2 regions of the Streptococcus koreensis genome follow, and region 1 is predicted to be linked to the other one. Evidence: predicted binding sites of a transcription regulator. Region 1 holds the regulator's gene; the other holds the start of a gene.
What was found. Region 1 encodes CtsR, which represses protease genes until heat stress. Its sites were predicted from a motif close to TTGGTCAAAAAAGGTCAAANA; they were not measured.
Positions count from the first base shown of each region.

Region 1 (4,185 bases):
GCGCAAATCGTCGTCAAAAGAAAAGGTGGCTCTAAAGGAAGTGCCAGTCTTAAGTTAATCACAGAACCAGGAACAGGGGTTCATGGCAAGGTCTACAAAGATACCAATGTCACCCTTGAGTTCGCAGATGGAGAGACAGAAAAAACAGTCCAAGTCCCAACCCTTGATTTTGCAGGAAAAGCGACCGATGTCTATGACTTTAAGGCCAAATTGTTGCATCCAGATCAAGGCAGCCTGGTCGGCTTTATTCCAGAACTGACAGTCCAAGTGATGAACGAGGACCTACTTCCAGAAAATCGCAAAGAAGTGGATGATCAAGATCCAAAACTGCACTACAGTCAAGGCTGGAATCATGAGACGGACAATCGAGACTTCTCAAATGGAACGGAATCTTGGTCTAGCTTCAACCAAGTAACCGATGAAGAAGGAAAGAAACACATTGATGTGACCATCACCTTCAAGGGAACTGGTGTGGAAGTTCGAGGAGTGGTTGATCCAAGCCATGGTCTCTACAGCGTCACCCTAGATGGAAAAGAAATGGCCTTTGAAGAAGGACGTGGTCATGACTATGAGATTGAAGGCGACCATTACTTCAGTGGCTATGGAGATCAACGCAAACTGGACCAGAGTTTGGTCAATCTGCAAGGTCTAGCAAAAGGCTACCACCAATTACGTCTGCACTTGGATCCATCTCTCAATGATCCTCAGTCATCTAGAGCCATTCAGGTAGACCGCTTTATCCTATCAGGAAAAGATAGTCAGTTGCTCAGTCAAGAAGAGCTCCAACAGATTATCAAAGAAGGAGTAGAAAAGATCAAGGCTACTTCTCTCGATCGCTTGAAAGCAAATCTCAAATCAACTGTCCAAGAGCAATTGACGGAATTGACTCAGTTGTTGAATCAAGAGCGACCAGATTTGGTTGCTACAGCGAATCAAGTGGAAGCCCTTGAGACCATCTTAGAAGATGCTCATAATTATGAACCGCTGACGCAGACACGCCCAGACGAAGGTGTCCGGGATTTGATTCTTGAAAAGCCAGAACTTCTCATCGAAGCGGAGGAGATTCCATTTGAGAGTCAAACGCGTGAAAACAAGGATTTAACCAAGGGTGAAAGCCGGATCCTTCAAGCAGGGAAGGTTGGACGCCGCTTGAAGTTGATCGAGGTTCGACAAGAAGAAGGCAAAGAAATTCGGACAGAAGTCGATGCCTTTGTCGAAGTGGAAGCCCAGGACCAGATTACAGAAGTCGGAACAGGAGTGGTAGAAGAACATTCTGTGACACCTGATCTACCGACTCCAATAACACCTGTAACTCCAAGTAAAGACTTACAAGTTCATGCACATCATTCAACAGTAGATGATAAAAAAGAGAAAGAAACTCCGGTTCTTCTGAAAGAGACGACTCCAGAAGTAACTTCTGTTTTGACTGCCGAGCATCCAGTAGTAGAAGAGGTTGAAAGTCCTTCTCTACAACCGGAAGGTAAACTGCCACAGACAGGATCAGAGAAGGCAAGTTTCTTAGCCTGGATGGGACTTTTCGGCTTAGGTTTCTTAGGCGGAAGAGTAAAATTCGCTCGTCGGAAATCCTAAGGCACCTTCTATAAGAGGTTAGCAATCGCTAGCCTCTTTTTTGTTTCTTCTGGCTACCAGTAAGGGGGATTCAGATTCCATCTGGACGTAGTCTTTGCTTTATTTACAGGCGTAAAAATTGTATAATAGTCAGATAAGGTCAATAATGACATCATGGATGATGAGACCATTTTTTATCCTCTGAAGAGCAGAGAGTCCATCTAGAATGAAACCATCAGAAAGGAGCATCATGGCAAGTAAAAATACATCAGATAGCATCGAGGCCTATATCAAGTTGCTACTGGCTCAAGCAGGAATCGCTGAGCTCAAGAGAAGCGAATTAGCGGATGTTTTCCAAGTTGTTCCTAGTCAAATCAATTATGTGATTAAGACCCGCTTCACCGAAAGTCGAGGCTACATCGTAGAGAGCAAGCGTGGAGGCGGAGGTTATATCCGGATTGGCAAGATTCAATTTTCAGACCAACACCAGATGCTAACAGAGCTTGGCGCAAGCATTGGAGAACAGATCAGTCAGACTGTATTCTGTGATATCCTCCAGATGCTATTTGAAGAAAAACTCCTTACAAAGAGAGAAGCAGAGCTCTTGTCAGTGATGACAACAGACGAGGTTTTGGGAAGTGAAGCCCATCGCTTACGATCCAATATCCTACGAAAAATTATCCAACAAGTCGATAGAAAGGGAATGTAATCTCCTTATGAACTATTCAAAAGCCCTATTAGAAACGATTGAAGCCGCTCAAATCTTGGCGGGTCATTTTGATTCCCAAACCCTAGATACCTGGCATATCCTAGTGGCCCTAGCAAATAACCCCTATAGTGTAGCTGGTTCCGTCTTAAGTGACTATCCTATGCAGATTGATGATTTTCAAGACGCAGCTGAGCACATCACGGGCCAAGTCTACCAACGGGATGGTCGCTATGAGGTATTTCCTTTTTCTTTCCGTGTAGAAGAAATCATGAACCGTTCCCAAGAGATTGCCCAGGCAGTCCATGCCAAAAGTCTTGGAACAGAGCATGTCCTCTTGGCGCTCTTACTAGAGCGGGGAACCTTAGCTTCTCAAGTGTTGGAGTATGTGGGCTTCCGCTATGATGATCAGGAAGATGGCATTAAAATCGTCGAACTTCGTAAGAGTTTGGAACAACGAGCAGGTTGGGACAAGGAAGCTGTCAAGGCTATCCGTTCTCTCTATCGGTCCCAGCAACCAAATCGTCAAACCATGGGAAATATGATGGGCATGCCAGCCTCTACCAGCGGTGGTTTGGAAGACTACACCCGAGATTTGACAGAAATGGCTTGCAATGGCAGTTTGGAACCGGTGATTGGTCGGGGGCAAGAAATCTCGCGGATGATTCAGATTTTGAGCCGCAAAACGAAAAATAATCCAGTCCTCGTTGGAGATGCCGGTGTCGGAAAGACTGCTCTGGCTTTGGGCTTGGCCCAACGGATTGCCAGTGGAGATGTCCCAACTGAACTTGCTAAGATGCGTGTCTTAGAGTTAGACTTGATGAATGTTGTTGCGGGAACGCGTTTCCGTGGGGATTTTGAAGAGCGGATGAACAACATCATCAATGATATTGAAGAAGATGGCCATGTCATTCTCTTCATTGATGAGCTCCATACCATTATGGGATCTGGATCAGGGATTGACTCCACCTTGGATGCAGCCAATATCTTGAAGCCTGCCTTGGCTCGCGGGACCTTACGGACCGTAGGAGCGACTACGCAAGAAGAATACCAAAAACACATCGAAAAAGATGCCGCTCTGTCACGCCGTTTTGCCAAGGTTTTGATTGAGCAACCGTCTGTTGCGGATAGCATTGCTATTTTGCAAGGGCTCAAGAAGACCTATGAGCGTCACCACCGTGTCCATATTACGGATGCAGCCATTGAGACAGCCGTTGTCTATGCCCATCGTTATTTGACCAGTCGCCTCTTGCCAGACTCAGCCATTGATCTTTTGGATGAGGCGGCAGCGACTGTACAAAACAAGGGGCCTCAAGCGGGTCTTCAGTCCGATTTGACAGCTGCCGATCAGGCCTTGCTCAAGGGACAGTGGAAAAAAGTTGCTCAGTTACTAAAAGAAGACGCCAGTCCGAAAGGCTATCAGTTAGAAGTCAAGGAAGAGGATATTCTGAAGACGCTCAGTCAGCTTTCTGGCATTCCTGTGGAGAAACTAACCCAAACAGCAGCTAAGAAATACCTTGAATTAGAAGCGGAACTTCATAAGCGCGTGATCGGTCAGGATCAGGCCGTCTCAAGTATCAGCCGAGCGATTCGCCGCAATCAATCTGGAATCCGGTCTCACAAGCGACCAATTGGTTCCTTCCTCTTCCTCGGTCCGACAGGAGTCGGGAAAACCGAGCTAGCCAAGGCGCTTGCTGAGGTTCTATTTGATGACGAGTCCGCTTTGATTCGCTTTGATATGAGTGAATACATGGAGAAATTTGCAGCTAGTCGTCTCAACGGAGCTCCTCCGGGTTACGTTGGCTATGAAGAAGGCGGTGAGTTGACGGAAAAAGTCCGCAACAAACCTTATTCAGTCCTCTTGTTTGATGAGGTGGAAAAAGCCCATCCAGATATCTTTAACGTTCTCT
Region 1 covers NZ_CP032620.1:704,163-708,347, forward strand. Annotated here, with positions in the region: gene D7D50_RS03700 (alpha-L-fucosidase) at 1-1,590, shown strand, start outside; gene D7D50_RS03705 (CtsR family transcriptional regulator) at 1,820-2,278, shown strand; gene D7D50_RS03710 (ATP-dependent Clp protease ATP-binding subunit) at 2,286-4,185, shown strand, end outside.

Region 2 (4,185 bases), 690 kb from region 1:
CTGGAGGAGCACCGACCAATTTGGCAACGGCATGTTTCTCCATGTATTCACTCATGTCAAAGCGAATCATACTATCAGCAGAACCGAAGAGTTCGATGGCCAATTGCTTGGACAACTCGGTCTTCCCGACACCAGTTGGTCCAACAAAGAGGAAGCTACCGATTGGACGGTTTGGCGTTCCAAGTCCTACCCGATTACGACGGATAGCCTTAGCAATTTTTTCAACAGCCTCATCTTGGCCGATGACATGAGCTTTTAAATCAGCAGCCAAATTAATCAATTGAGACTGTTCTTTTTCTTTCAAATCTCCAACTGGAATATTGGTCTTTTGCTCAACAATGTGTTCGATAGTCTTTTCGCTAATGACGGGCGTATCTTGGTCGGTGACCTGTTGCCCTTGCATTTCTTTGTACTTAGCGATTTGGTCACGGAAGTAGGCTGCTTTTTCAAAATCTTCATCCCGCGTCGCTTGGGCCTTGAGATTTTCGGCTTCAATTAAGCGCTGGTCAATGACTTTGGGATCGACAAAATTGAGGGTCAAATTCATCTTAGAGCCTGCTTCGTCCAAGAGGTCAATGGCTTTGTCGGGCAAGAAGCGGTCTTGGATATAGCGATTGGAGAGGAGAGCTGCAGCCTCAATAGCACCATCTGTGTAGTGGACGTGGTGGTAGTCTTCGTATTTCTTTTGAATGCCTTTAAGGATGGTAATGGTTTCTTCAACCGTTGGTTCATCCACCTTGACTGGTTGCATCCGGCGTTCAAGAGCAGCATCTTTTTCGATAATACGATACTCATTGAGTGTTGTGGCACCAACTAATTGCAATTCACCACGAGCGAGAGCCGGTTTGAGGATATTTCCTGCATCCATGTTGCCATCACCTGCAGATCCTGCTCCTACAATTTCATGGATTTCATCGATAAACAAAATGACATCTTCACGGCGACGGATTTCTTCCATTAGTTGTTGCATCCGTTCTTCAAATTGTCCACGAATCCCAGTCCCTTGAACCAGGCTAACAACGTCTAACCGAATAACTTCCTTGTCTTGTAATTTATAAGGGACATCGCCATCGACAATCTTCTGGGCCAGGCCCTCTACGACAGCTGTTTTTCCGACACCAGGTTCTCCAATCAGAACAGGGTTGTTTTTGGTTCGGCGGTTTAAAATTTCAATAACTCGGAGAATTTCGCCGTCACGGCCAATGACTGGATCAATGTCCCCACGGCGAGCGATTTCAGTAACATTAATTCCAAACTCTTCTAGGAGTCCTTTTGGTTGTTGTTTGGCTTGAGGTCTATTTGGTCCAGTAGCTCGACCGTTCCCATTTTGTCCGTAGCCATTTCCACCTCCATATCCTCCTCCTGATTGGGTCGGTGGCGTTTGAGGTTCTTGGGGAGCTTGGAAGTTGCCCAGTTGATTGAAGAAATCTTCAAAAGGATCCCGCCCTCCGCGATTTTGTTGGTTTAATCCTGCCAGGAGACTATTGTTAGGATCGGTTTTCATAATTTGATAGCAGTTCTGGCAAAGGTCTACTTGTTGTTGGTGACCATTCACATTCGTATAAAGATGAATGGTTGAATCGTTTATTTTACAGTTTTGACAAAGCATTCTCTTACCTCTTTCTCTAGGGTAAAAAGTGTAGAAACTATTGGTCAGAAATAGTCAAACTTTTATAGTTTCATTATATCAGTATTCTAAAAGTTTGCAAGAATTTAGTATGAAGTCCGGTTTTAGGCATGGAATAAAGAGGAAAAAAGCGGAAAAGTTGATTTTTATTGGAATTTCCTCCTTCTTTTATGATAGAATAGGAGAGTAGAAAGTAAATAGGAGAATCAAAATGGAATCACATTTGGTACGAATTATCAGCCGTTTGGAAGCAATGACAAAAGACGGTGGAAACTTAAAACGTAATTTTGAACGTGAAGGAGTTGTAGTCGCTGAAGTAGCCTACAACCATGATGAAGAAAATGGATCAGTATTTACTCTTCGTGATGTAGAAGCGCGTGAGACCTATACATTCGATAGCATTGACTTAATTGCAATGGAAATCTACGAATTGTTGTACTAAGAAGTATCAATCAAGAGGTTAGGACAAAAGTCCTAGCCTCTCAATTGTCTTTGGATTGTCGAGCAAGACGCAGTGGTTGAGTGGGCTCTACTACGCTGATTTCATCAGCTTTTATAGCCCTACTCAACTGTGCGGAGGTGGGACGACGAAATCGAATTCTAACGAATTACCGATTTCTGTCCCACTCTCTTTTTTGTTGGAAGAAAACTGCTATAGTTTCTTCCTATAACCTTATCTAATCAAGAAGTGTTAGGAGCAGGTCCACAAATCTGATATAATAGAGAAGATATTGAATAGAAAAGAGATTGAGATGACACATGTGATTGATGGGAAGGCCTTGGCAGTAAAATTGCAAGGGGAATTAGCAGAAAAAACTGCTCACTTAAAGGCCGAAACTGGTCAGGTCCCAGGCTTAGTAGTGATTTTGGTGGGAGAAAACCCAGCTAGCCAGGTCTATGTCCGCAATAAAGAACGGTCAGCTTTGGCAGCAGGATTTCGAAGTGAAGTCATTCGAGTGCCAGAAAGCATTTCCCAAAAGGACTTGTTGTCCCTCATTGACCGCTACAATCAGGATCCACTCTGGCATGGTATTTTAGTCCAGTTGCCTCTACCAGCCCATATCGACGATGAGGCAGTTTTGTTAGCCATTGATCCTAATAAGGATGTCGATGGCTTCCATCCTCTCAATATGGGACATCTTTGGTCAGGGAATCCAGTCATGGTTCCCTCAACTCCTGCTGGGATCATGGAAATGTTCCGGGAATATGATATTGATGTCGAAGGGAAAAATGCAGTTGTCATTGGCCGGTCTAACATTGTTGGAAAACCCATGGCCCAGCTTCTCCTAGCAAAAAATGCAACGGTGACCTTGACCCATTCGCGGACTCATCATTTGGCAAAAATTGCTAGAAAAGCCGATATCTTAGTGGTGGCAATTGGTCGTGCCAAATTTGTTACAGCTGACTTTGTCAAAGAGGGAGCGGTCGTTATTGATGTCGGAATGAACCGCGATGAAAATGGGAAGCTCTGTGGAGATGTCGACTATGATACCGTGGCACCACTTGCTAGTCACATCACTCCGGTTCCAGGTGGTGTTGGACCTATGACCATTACCATGCTGATGGAACAAACCTATCAGGCTGCTTTACGTACCTTAAATAAAGATTAAATTTTCTATGAAAAATGGTTGAGATAGGAATATCTCGGCTTTTTTTATTTATCTTATTGTAAAGCAGGTTTTGTCAATTGAAGTTTCTTTCTATTGTTTTGTAGTATAATGATAGTAAGAAAATTTGAGGAGAAGGAATATGCTTGTAAAAGTTTGTAATGCAGATTATAGTCTCCAGTGGGATGGAATTTATCAATTTGCTCTTGAAAACTATCCTCAGATTCAATCATGGGAATTAGAGAAGCTAGCAAAGTTTATTGCTTATGAACAAGACCATCATCGTCAGACTATTGTGGAATGTGAGGATCTTGAATTAAATATACAAATTCATGATTACTTGAAAAAGCATAGCTATTTTCCTCCATACAGACCAAGTCATCAGCTTGTAGCTTCTACCTATGATATCCAGAAAAAGTTGGTTACTTCAGAATATTGTAGTCATACTTGTACAGTTGAGGTGGCACAGGCTATTTTTCAGACTGGGAAACTCAGGTCAGCGGTTAAAGTATTTGGTAAAAGTGGGGCTGAGCTAATTACAGATAGTCGTAATGTAGCTTCTGATCCAGCAGACTATTTTGACTATATCATGTTTGGATGGTCTAATACGACTTCGGGTTACCGACTCGCTATGGAGCGTTTGTTAGGACGGGCACCTTCTGAGGAGGAATTGCAAGAAAAGTTTATTCCTGGCGTTAGTTTTCATTTCCTGTATGAAGAATTAATTCAAGCACCAGGTTATATGTTTGATGGCTATCATGTTGCGAAGGTAAGAGATAGTTTAGATTTGGATACCTTTCTTCATTTATGTGTTATTCCTTCAAAAGATAAGGCTTGTTTTGAAGGTTTGATTCCTAGTCGATTACAAGATAGAGTAATTTACTTAGACTATGAGAGAGAAGGGTTACAGGCTTGGAATACCAAGGTAAATCAAGTGCTACATGGCAAGGA
Region 2 covers NZ_CP032620.1:11,369-15,553, reverse strand. Annotated here, with positions in the region: gene D7D50_RS00095 (ATP-dependent Clp protease ATP-binding subunit) at 1-1,609, opposite strand, end outside; gene D7D50_RS00090 (DUF1797 family protein) at 1,839-2,069, shown strand; gene D7D50_RS00080 (bifunctional methylenetetrahydrofolate dehydrogenase/methenyltetrahydrofolate cyclohydrolase) at 2,380-3,237, shown strand; gene D7D50_RS00075 (phosphate ABC transporter ATPase) at 3,377-4,185, shown strand, end outside.
Region 2: the regulator CtsR is predicted to act here: its motif matches at 1,650-1,670, upstream of D7D50_RS00095 (ATP-dependent Clp protease ATP-binding subunit).